DNA from 2 places in the Caballeronia sp. AZ7_KS35 genome. Region 1 is predicted to be linked to the other one. Evidence: riboswitches for the same ligand, from Rfam matches in the RefSeq annotation. Region 1 holds a riboswitch; the other holds the start of a gene.

Region 1 (5,858 bases):
AAGAGCCTGTCGTTCAACAGCACGGGTGCACTCTCGACGGCTGCTGGTTTCGCCGACACGACCGCCAACACGACGGCAGCAGCAACGGGTCTGTCGCAAGCCGTGGCGAACAACAAGCCGACGACGGTTTCGAACATCGACATCAGCACGACGGGCGGCGCGAACCTCGCGATCGAATCCATCGACAACGCGCTGAACGCCGTGAATGGCATCCAGGCGGCACTCGGCGCGGCGCAAAACCGCTTCTCGTCGATCTCGTCGACGCAGACGGCCCAGTCGACCAACCTGTCGTCCGCTCAGTCGCAGATCACCGACGCGAACTTCGCGCAGGAAACCGCGAACCTGTCGAAGGCTCAGGTTCTGCAACAAGCTGGTATCTCGGTGCTGGCCCAAGCGAACTCGCTGCCGCAGCAGGTTCTGAAGCTCCTCGGCTAAGGAACATCGCCGACGCTGTAACCGGCGCGCGTTCTCAGTACCATGCGCGCCGTCAGCAATAAGATTTTGCAGTAGAAGCACAGCAGTCAGCGCCCGGGAGCTTGTCTCCCTGCGCGCATTTTCGGGAGATGACGACTCCCGCCCAATCTCGAACGATCGCGACACATAACGACCGGAGCACACATGACCACCGTAGCCACGACAACGGGTTCCGCTGTCGATCCGACGAGCGCCGTACAGCAGGCCGCACAGTCGATCATCAGCGGTTCCACGAACTCGACGATGGACGTGAACTCGCTCGTAAACGCGCTCGTCAGCTCGAAGGTCGCGGGACAGACCGACGCGCTCAACAACAAGCAGACGGCCGACAACACGCAGTTGACGGCCATCGGCACGCTCAAGTCCGTGCTGTCGCTGCTGCAAAGCTCGCTCACGAACCTATCGAACGGCACGGCGCTCGGCGCATTCACCGCCGCCGCGGACGGCAAAGGCATCACGGCCACGGCCGACACGACGGCCGTGGCAGGCAGCTACTCGGTTAGCGTCGCAAACATCGCGAAATCGCAGTCCCTCACGTCCGGCGTGATCGCCGCAGGCGCCCTCGGCACCGGCTCGCTCACGCTCAACGTGAACGGCAAGTCGAGTACGGTCAAAATCGACAGCAGCAACAACACGCTCTCGGGCATCGCATCCGCGATCAACTCGGCGTCCGACAATCCGGGCGTCACAGCGACCGTCATCAATGGCGCGGATGGTCAGCACCTCGTGCTGCGCTCCTCGTCGACAGGAGTTTCTAGCGCGATCAACATGACAGTGCAATCGAGCGACTCCGGGCTTAATTCGCTGGGGGTCACGTCGGGAACGACGACGGTCGATCCGAGCGATTCGTCCAAGACCGTCACTCCCTATACCACGCTCACGAGCGGCAGCAGCAACTGGACCCAGACATCCTCTGGCCAGGACGCGCATCTGACGATCGCGGGCACGGCAGTCACGAGCGGGAGCAACACGGTCAAGGACGCGATCTCTGGCGTTAGCATGACGCTGACTTCTGACTCTGTGGCGTCGTCGCCGCAAGAGCTGACCGTGACCCAGGACACCGACAACCTGAAGACCGCGATCAATTCTTTCGTCACCGCGTACAACAACTTCATCACCACGGCCTCGAGCCTGACCTCGTACGATTCGACCTCCAGCTCCCAAGGCGCGCTGCTCGGCGACTCGATGATGAACACGATCAAGAACACGATCTCGAGTACGATCAGCAAGGCGATCGGCTCGGGCTCGAGTGCGGTCAATCTGGCTTCGATCGGCATTGCATTGCAGCCGGACGGCTCGCTCAAGACAGACGACGACGCGCTCACCGCCGCGTTATCGAGCAACTCCGGCACCGTCGCCAAGCTGTTCAACACGACCAATGGCGTAGCGGCCACGCTGAACAATAGCCTGACATCGTTCTTGCAGACAGGCGGCATCATCGACACGCGCACGACTGCGTTGAACGCGGATCTGTCGAGCATCGCCGACCAGCAGACGCAACTCACCGCGTACACAGCGCAACTGACGACCGACTACAACGCCCAGTTCACCGCGCTCAACGCGCTGATGTCGAGCATGTCGACGCAATCGAGTTATCTGACCGCCCTTTTCGGCGGCACGAACAGCGCGGGCGCGCTGGCGACCAACAAGTCGTAAGGACGGGACATGAACCGGCAAGAAGCGATTGAAAACGCCCGGACGCTGACCGAGGCGATCGAAGAAGCAGTAGGCCAGAACGACTGGGCGCGCGCCGCCGAACTCGATGCAGCGCGTGCGCCACTCGTGATGTCGCTGCAGGCGGACCAGCCGGCCGAGGCACTCGCGGTGATCGAGCAGATTCAGGCGAGCATGGACGCAGTCGCCGCGCGTGCAAAAGATGCGCAGGCGGCGCTCTCGACGACGTATCGCCGTTCGATGGACGGCGCGAAGGCCGTCAGCAGATATCATCAGGCCGCGCGGTTCTGAAGTTTCCTGCGCACGCGCCGATAACCCCTATAAGAACAACAAGAACGACGTGCCGGTTTTCTCGGCGCGCTGCTTCGCTCTTCGATGCCCGCCTCGCGCGGGCATTCTTCTTTGTGCCGCAGCTTTGTCAGCGCCCGAGCGTCAACGCGAGATAGGCCGCGTACAGCACGCCGTTGCCGAGCAGCGCCCACAGCACGACGCCGTTCTCCTTCGCATTGAAGCGCAGCCACGCCGCCGCCGCGAGCGTGATGAGCACGCCCGTCAGCACTTCGATACGCGGCTCCCACGGCGTCAGCATGATGCCGATGGCCGGCAGCAACGTCCCTTGAAACACCATCGCGCCGGTGATGTTGCCGAACGCGAGCGTGTCCTTTCCTCGGCGCGCCCACAGAATGCTGTTCACTTTCTCGGGCAGTTCCGTCGCGATCGGAATGATGATGAGCGACAGCAGCAGCGCCGAAATTCCCAGCGCATGCGACACGCCCTCGACGCCGTGAATGAAGCCCTTCGCGCCGCCGACGAGCAGCACGATGCCGAAGAAAAACTGCAGCATGATCGTGCCGAGCGACGTTTTCAAACCGAGACGCGAAGCGAACAAGGCCTCGGGCGCTTCCGTTCCGTGTCCGCCCTCGACGAGCTTCGCCGAAGCCTTGAACGTCGAAATCACATAAACGATATAGAGCGCGACGAGCCCGACCGCGAACAACGCGCGCACTTGCCACGCGTGATGCGGCACGAACATCGCGGCGCACGCGATGAGAAACGCGACCAGAAAGAAGTTCAGATCGCGCACGAAGCCGCTGCGCTCCGGCACGATGCGCCCGCTCATGCCGCGCGACTTGAGGATCGCGAACGTCATCAGACACGTCGAAAGCGTCGCGAGCATAAGCGGCGCGCCGAGAATCGCGCCGACGCCGATCTCTTCGTTGACCGCACGGCTCGTCGTGCCGCCGAGCAGCGCGATGATCGGCACCGTCGTCTCGGGCAATGCCGTGCCGACCGCCGCGAACAGCGATCCGGTCACGCCTTCGGAAATGCCGAGCCGTTCGCCGAGATGTTCGAGCGCATTCGTGAATAGCTCCGCCGCGACCAGGATGATCGCGAGCATCAGCGCGAGTTCGAGAAAGAGCATCGTCATGCGGCACCTCGCATCGAAACATGCGACGGGTGCGCGAGCGTGCGCGGAAAACGGGGATGTTGTAGTTGTGGGGACACGATGATTCCACGGCCGGACGTCGAGCGAACCACGATGCGCCACGCGCCGTCCGGCCAGGAACGACATAGCGCATCGATGGTCTCGCCAAACCGTTCCGGTCGAACGCGCCACGGCAGCAGGGCCGAGGATGTTGACGCGTTCTCCTTCGCTCGCGAAGGAAGGCTACTCCCCAAAGAAGGCGCAAGTTTAGCCCGATGCGCCCCGTTTCGGCAACCCGCGGAATAAGCGTATGCCGATCGGATCGTTGTCGTCGACGGATGCATCCGCTAATCTGGCCGCGCCGGGCGCGTCGCTTGCTGCGCGTGCTCAAGCTCATCCACGAACAAAAATGAAGATCACGGGAGATCTCATGCGTCTGAAACTCTTCGCCGCGGCCGCCGCGATGGCCATGCTCGCCGCGCCGATGCTCGCGATGTCCAAGCCGCTCACCGTCTGCACCGAATCGAGCCCGGACGGCTTCGATGTCGTGCAATTCAATTCGCTCGTAACGACCAACGCATCGGCGGATGTCATCTTCAATACGCTCGTCTCCTACGACGAAGCCGCGAAGAAGGTCGTGCCCTCGCTCGCGGAAAAGTGGGACGTGACGAGCGACGGGCTCACGTACACATTCCATCTGCGTCCGAACGTTCAGTTTCAGACGACCGATTACTTCAAGCCGACGCGCCCGCTCAGTGCCGACGACGTCGTGTTCACGTTCTCGCGCATGCTCTCGGACGACAATCCGTGGCACAAGATCGCTGGCGCGAGCGGCTTTCCGCACGCGCAGTCGATGGGCCTCGTGAAGCTCATCAAGGCCGTATCGAAAGTCGATGACCATACCGTGAAGTTCGAGCTCAACGAGCCGAACGCGACCTTCGTGCCGATCCTCACGATGGGCTTCGCATCGATCTATTCGGCCGAATATGCGGACAAGCTGCTGAAGGCGAACCAGCAGGTCGATCTGAACAGCAAGCCGATCGGCACCGGCCCGTTCGTGCTGAAGAGCTACACGAAGGATTCGGTCATCCGCTACGACGTGAATCCGTCGTACTGGGGCGCGAAACCGAAGATCGACCGGCTGATCTACGCGATCACGCCCGACGCCGCCGTGCGCGCGCAGAAGATCAAGGCGGGCGAATGCCAGATCGCGCTGTCGCCGAAGCCGCAGGACGTCATCGACGCGAAGAAGGACAAGTCGCTGAAGGTGAGCGAAGCGCCCGCATTCATGACGGCGTTCGTCGCGCTCAACACGCAGAAGAAGCCGCTCGACAATCCGAAGGTGCGTCAGGCGATCAACATGGCCTTCGATCGCACGACCTACATGAAGACCGTGTTCGACAACACGGCGACGCAAGCGGTGAACCCGTATCCGCCGAATACGTGGAGTTACGACAAGAGCATCGAGGCGTACAAATATTCATCCGCCGATGCGAAGAAGCTGCTCGCCGATGCGGGCTTTCCGAACGGTTTCGACACGACGATCTGGGTACGCCCGAACGGCAGCGTGCTCAATCCGAATCCGAAGGCGGGCGCGGAATTGCTGCAAGCCGATCTCGCGAAAATCGGCGTGAAGGCGCAGGTGAAAGTGATCGAATGGGGCGAACTCATCAAGCAGGCGAAGCAGGGTCAGCACGACATGCTGTTCATGGGCTGGGCCGGCGACAACGGCGACCCGGACAACTACATGTCGCCGCTTTTCAGTTGCAACGCGGTGAAGTCAGGCATCAACTTCGCGCGCTATTGCGATCCGCAACTGGACAAGCTCATCGCCGATGGCAAGTCGACCGCCGATGTCGCCAAACGCACGAAGGCGTATGTCGACGCGCAGAAGATCATCCACGATCAGGCGCTGTGGATTCCGCTCGTCTATCCGACGGCGGCGGCGCTCACGCGCGCGAACGTCAGCGGCTATAACGTGAGTCCGTTCGGGCGCGTGAATTTCGGCGCTGTTTCCGTGCAGTAAGCGAAGTCAGGCCGGCGTGAAGCGGATCACGCCGTCAGCGCCGGTCTGACGTTTCAGCTTGCCATCGAGCCAAAGCAGGTTCAGATGCGCGAGCGCTTCGCCGAGCGCGAACGTCATCTGATGGATATCGAGCTTGCGCTTGAACATGAGCGGGACGATGTCTGCGGCGCTGCATGGCTTTTGAGCGCACGCGTCGCGCACTTCCGCCAGCCGCGCGCGATGATGCTCGCGCAATTGCCCGATGCGCGTTTGCACGCC
Region 2 (5,858 bases), on a different contig from region 1:
CGGGCAGCCGACGCTCGTCGATCTGCAGACGGCGCAGGGCACGCAGCCGGCGCTGATCGCATCGACGAAGCAGGGCAGCATCTACGTGCTGAATCGCGAAACCGGCCAGCCGATCGTGCCGATCAGCGAAGTCGCCGTGCCGGGCGGCGCGGCGAAAGGCGATCACACCGCGCCGACGCAGGCCGTTTCCGCGCTCAACTTCAACCCGCCGCGCGTGACGGAAGCGGACATGTGGGGCACGACGCCGTTCGATCAGCTTTGGTGCCGCATCAAGTTCAGGAGCCTGCGCTACGACGGGCCGTACACGCCGCCGTCGGAGCAGGGATCGCTCGTGTTTCCGGGTAACTTCGGCGTATTCGACTGGGGCGGGATTTCCGTCGATCCGGTGCGGCAGATTCTGATCGCGAATCCGGACTACATGGCGTTCACGTCGAAGCTGATTCCGCGTGACAAGATTCCCGAGGACAACGGCGAGAAGAAAGGCAGCGAAACGAGCGGCATCAAGCTCGCGCGCGGTACGCCGTTCGGCTTTGAGATCAGCGCGTTTCTTTCACCGCTCGGGATTCCGTGCCAGGCGCCGCCGTGGGGCTACATCGCGGGCGTCGATCTGCGCACGCAGAAGATTGCGTGGATGCACAAGAACGGCACCATCGTCGACAGCGCGCCGCTGCCGATTCCGATGCCGCTCGGCGTGCCGAGCCTCGGCGGGACGATCGTGACGGCGGGCGGCGTCGCGTTCCTGACGGGCACGCTCGATCAATACGTGCGCGCCTACGACGTGCGCGACGGCAAGAAGCTGTGGGAGGCGCGTCTGCCGGCGGGCGGTCAGGCCACGCCGATGAGCTACGCCGATGCAAGCGGCAAGCAATATGTGCTCGTGACGGCGGGCGGTCATGGCTCGCTCGGCACGAAGGCGGGCGACTATGTGATCGCCTATACGTTGCAGTGAATGCGAAAAAAAGCGCGGGAATTTTCTCCCGCGCCTGCACGTTACGTCCGGCGATAAGCCTCGGCCATGAGCGCGCTGACCTTGGCGCGCGCGCTCAGCGCATTGCGGACGGCGGCGACGATGAAGGAAACGAGGGCGATCGGCGTGGCAGCGATGATTCCCATGATGAACTCCGTACTAGGGGTAACGAACTAGGTAATAACCCTAGGTTAGCACATTATGACGCATTGCAACAAATATCTTTCGGGGAATTGACCGTACGCAAAGGCGAAACGCTCTGAAGGAGCATCCAGATGAAGACGCACTTTCCGGCTCGTATCGCGGCGATCGGCGCCGTTGTGCTCATCGCGGCGATCGTCGTCGCGTGCAGTGGCGGTTCCGGCGATAGCGCCACTTCGTCTGCGGCGAGCGGCGGCGCGCCGGCGGCGGCATCGGACCCGTCGGGGGCATCGAGCCCGGCGGGGGCATCGGCGCCTCTGGCTGCGGTGTCGAAAGATGTCGTCACCTGGCACAACGACATCGCGCGCACCGGACAGCAACTCGCGGAAACCGTCCTCACGCCGGCGAACGTCAATCAGCGTACTTTCGGCAAGCTCGCGCTCTTTTCCGTCGATGGCGCCGTCGACGCGCAGCCGCTCTTTCTGGCGGGCGTACCGATCGCGGGCGGCACGCGCAACGTGCTCTACGTCGCGACGGAAAACGCCAGCGTCTACGCTTTCGACGCCGACAGCGGCGCGGTGCTGTGGAAAGTCTCGACGCTCGGCAGCGGCGAGTCGCCGAGCGACGACCACAACTGTCATCAGATCACGCCGACCATCGGTGTCACGGCGACGCCGGTCATCGACCGGACGCGCGGCCCGAATGGCGCGATGTATGTCGTCGGCATGTCGAAGGATGCGTCGGGCGCGTATCACCAGCGCATTCACGCGCTCGATGTCGCGACGGGCGCCGAGCTCTTCAACGGCCCCACCGAAATCCGGGCGACGTATCCGGGCAACGGCGCGGGCAGCCAGAACGGCACGCTGACGTTCGATCCCGGCCAGTACGCCGAGCGCGCGGCGTTGCTGCTGCTGAACGGCGTCGTCTACACGGCGTGGACTTCGCATTGCGACTTCATGCCGTACACCGGCTGGGTCATGGGCTACGACGCCGCGACCCTGCAACAGGCGAGCGTGCTGAACCTCACGCCGAACGGCCAGATGGGCTCGATCTGGATGAGCGGCGCGGGCCTCGCATCGGACGGCCAGGCGATCTTTTTCCTCGACGCCAACGGCACCTTCGATCCGACGCAAAACGCGCAGGAGATGCCGATCAACGGCAACTTCGGCAACGGTTTTTTGCGGCTGGAAACGTCGCCGCTCAGGGTGCAGGACTATTTCGAGCCGTCGAACACGGTGCAGGAGTCGAACGAGGACGAAGATCTCGGTTCCGGCGGCGCGATGGTGCTGCCGGACTTCACCGATGCGGGCGGCACGGTCCGGCATCTGGCGATCGGCGCGGGCAAGAACTCGACGATCTACGTCGTGAACCGCTTCTCGATGGGCAAGTTCGATTCGAACGCGGACCACATCTATCAGGAACTCGTCGGCCAGATTCGTGGGGCGATGTTCGGCGCGCCCGCGTATTTCAACAACACGGTCTATTTCGGCGCGGTCGGCGACAGCATTCGGGCGTTCGCGGTCAGCAACGCGTTGCTTTCGGCGACGTCGACGAGTCAGACGTCGAATGCGTTCGGCTTCCCCGGCGCGACGCCGAGCATTTCCGCGAACGGCACGACGAACGGCATTCTGTGGGCGGCGGAGAACGGCGCGACAGGCGCGCTGCGCGCCTACGACGCGGCCAATCTCGCGCGCCAGCTCTACAGCAGCAACGACGCCGGCACGCGCGACCAGTTCGGTGCGGGCAACAAGTTCATCACGCCGATGATCGCGAACGGCAAGGTGTATGTCGGCACGAAGAACGGCGTCGCCGTGTTCGGGCTGTTGTCGAAATAGGATCGGCGCGCGAACGCGGCGCCGGGCGTGACGCCGCGAGCGCGCCGCAACCAGCCGAAACGCCGTGGAACGGTCGCGAAGTCATGTTAAGCTCTCGGTTCTTCGCTGGGGAGTAGCCGGCTTTCCTGCACAGGGAAAGCGCTCATGTCAACACGCTCGGTCGTTCAGGCCGTGGCATGAGCAGCCATCAAAGGTTGGCAAGACCATCGACAGAATTCGCGACCGGTCGGGCGCGCGTTCTGTCGTTCCATCTTGCCCGACCAGAGCGCTACTCGATGAATCTCGCCTCCACAATTTTTCTAGCCTTCGCCATGTCCACCGACGCGTTCGCCGCAGCCGTCGGCAAGGGCGCGACCCTGCACAAGCCGCGCATCGCGGAAGCGTTGAAGACCGGCGTGATCTTTGGCGTGATCGAAGCCCTGACGCCGCTCGTCGGCTGGGCGCTCGGCAGGGCGGCCGCGCAGTATGTCACCGCGTGGGATCACTGGATCGCGTTCGGCCTGCTCTTCCTGCTCGGCGCGCGCATGATCCGCGAAGGTTTCAGCAGCGTGAGCCACGAAGCGGAAAAGCCCAATTCGCATTCGTTCTGGGTGTTGGCGCTCACTGGTTTCGCGACCAGCATCGACGCGATGGCGGTCGGCGCGGGCCTCGCGTTCATCGATGTCGATATCTTCTCGACGGCCGCGACCATCGGTTTCGCGACGATGCTGATGGTGACGATCGGCGTGATGGTCGGCCGGCTCGTCGGCGCGACGATCGGCAAGCGGGCGGAAATCGTCGGCGGGCTGATTCTGATCGGCGTCGGCAGCGTCATTCTGGCCGAACATCTCGGCCATCTCGGCTGAGGATGCGCGCCTTGCCGCCGCGCGGCGTGAGAATCGCGAGCACGGCGGCGACGATGAAAAGCGCGGGCACGTCACCCGCCAGATGACCGAGGTGGCGCCCCGCGCCGCCGAACGACTGCACGGCCATGATCGCGCCGTGCACGACGCTCGACCACACCGTGAACCAGATGAGGCTCAGATGCCTCATCGGCTCGCGCGATGCGATCAGCAGGAAAACGCCGAGCGTCGCGTAGATGCCGACGATCATCATCGCGTATTCCGAATGGCCTTCGTGGCCGGCATCCCACGCCCATCCAGAAGGCCAGAGCAGCATGAGCGGATAGAAGGCGAAGAGCGCGATCAGCCCGACGACGGCGAGCACGATGCGCAGGCAGGCGAGGCGACGGGCGTCGTTCATGGCGGCTCCTTGGCGGCGCGACATGAGCGACAAGATACCGCGAAGCGCACCGCGAAAGCCATCGATGGCGGCAGGCGTTTCCACCAAAAATCGGCGCAAATAAAATAACGACGACTGCCATTAGGTCGATACGATTCATCATTCCACTGCCTTCAACCACAAATCCAGCACGTCATGCCACGTCCGATTTCCGCGCGCATCCATCTCGACGCCATCCGACAGAATCTTCAACTTGTCAAACGCACGGCGCCGTCGTCGCGCGTGTGGTCCGTCATCAAGGCGAATGCTTATGGTCACGGCATCGAGCGCATTTATCCGGCGCTCGCTGAAGCCGACGGCATCGCGCTGCTCGATCTCGATGAAGCCGTGCGCGTGCGCGAGCTCGGCTGGAAAAAGCCGATTCTTTTGCTCGAAGGCGTTTTCGAGCCCGCGGATGTCGAAACGGCGGATCGTCACCGGCTCACGGTCACGGTGCATTGCGACGAGCAGCTTGCGTTGCTGAAGGCGGCGCGGCCGAACGAGCGCATCGACATACAGTTGAAGATGAACTCGGGCATGAACCGGCTCGGCTATCGGCCGGGCGAATTCGTCGAGGCTTGGAAAAGGGCGTCGGATATCGCGGCGATCGGCTCGATCGGCCTGATGAGTCACTTCGCGAACGCCGACGAAGGCGCGATCGACTGGCAGATAGACGAATTCGAAGCGGCCACGCGCGATCTTCCCGGCACGCGCTCGCTGTCGAATTCGGCGGCGGTGCTGTGGCATCCGCGCGCGCATCGCGACTGGGTGCGGCCGGGCACGATCCTCTACGGCGCCTCGCCGACGGGCTGCGCGCGCCACATCGAGCATTTCCCGTTGCGCGCGGCGATGACGCTCGAGAGCCGCATCATCGGCGTGCAGACGCTCGCGGCGGGCGAGACGATCGGCTATGGCCGCACTTTCACCGCGGATCGCGCGATGAAGATCGGCGTGGTCGCATGCGGCTACGCGGACGGCTATCCGCGTCACGCGCCGACGGGCACGCCCGTCATCGTCGATGGCGTGCGTACGCGCATCGTCGGACGCGTGTCGATGGACATGCTCACCGTCGATCTCACGCCGTGTCCGGCTGCGGGCATCGGATCGCCGGTGGAACTATGGGGCGAACGCGTCCGGGTCGATGAAGTGGCCGAACCGTCCGGCACGATCGGCTACGAGTTGATGTGCGCGCTCGCGCGGCGCGTGCCCGTCGCGATCGACGCGGGCGTTTCGAATCGGGCAGAAGCGCATTCGGCATGACGCTCACGATGACGCGTCTCGAAGGCAGTGCTTACGTTCGAAAATGCGCGATCACATCGGCGAGGATTTCGATGCCTTTGCGGATCTGCTCGACCGGCACGCTCGCATAGCCGAGGATGAGCCCGGCCGTCCGGTTCGACGTGCCGCCGCACGGCGCGACATGAAGCGGCGACACCGGATAGACGCCCACGCCCTTCGCATGCGCGGCGGCGACGAGCGCGGCTTCGTGCGCCGCGTCGATGAAGGGCAGCCACAGCGTGACGTGCAATCCGGCAGCCGTGCCCGTCGCGTGCGCGCGCTTCGGAAGAAGATCGGCGATGGCGTCGAGCAAGGCCGCGCGCCGCCGTTCGTATTCGCGCCGCACGCGCCGCACGTGACGCTCATACGCGCCGCTT

The links. A riboswitch is a leader RNA that binds a small molecule or an ion and turns the genes downstream of it on or off. The one in region 1 is predicted to bind manganese.
Region 2: it holds a riboswitch for manganese, as region 1 does, so the genes downstream of both, mntP (manganese efflux pump MntP) here and NCT05_RS01670 (sodium:calcium antiporter) in region 1, are expected to answer to the same signal.

Annotation. Positions count from the first base shown of each region.
Region 1 covers NZ_JALQDV010000001.1:348,132-353,989, reverse strand. The annotation lists gene NCT05_RS01685 (flagellin N-terminal helical domain-containing protein) at 1-435, shown strand, start outside; gene fliD (flagellar filament capping protein FliD) at 619-2,130, shown strand; gene fliT (flagellar protein FliT) at 2,140-2,439, shown strand; gene NCT05_RS01670 (sodium:calcium antiporter) at 2,567-3,577, opposite strand; yybP-ykoY riboswitch at 3,666-3,841, opposite strand; gene NCT05_RS01665 (ABC transporter substrate-binding protein) at 4,005-5,600, shown strand; gene NCT05_RS01660 (MBL fold metallo-hydrolase) at 5,607-5,858, opposite strand, start outside.
Region 2 covers NZ_JALQDV010000040.1:174,184-180,041, forward strand. The annotation lists gene NCT05_RS25945 (glucose/quinate/shikimate family membrane-bound PQQ-dependent dehydrogenase) at 1-949, shown strand, start outside; gene NCT05_RS36845 (hypothetical protein) at 991-1,113, opposite strand; gene NCT05_RS25950 (outer membrane protein assembly factor BamB family protein) at 1,243-2,943, shown strand; yybP-ykoY riboswitch at 3,044-3,210, shown strand; gene mntP (manganese efflux pump MntP) at 3,219-3,788, shown strand; gene NCT05_RS25960 (DUF6632 domain-containing protein) at 3,754-4,185, opposite strand; gene alr (alanine racemase) at 4,360-5,463, shown strand; gene pdxR (MocR-like pyridoxine biosynthesis transcription factor PdxR) at 5,495-5,858, opposite strand, start outside.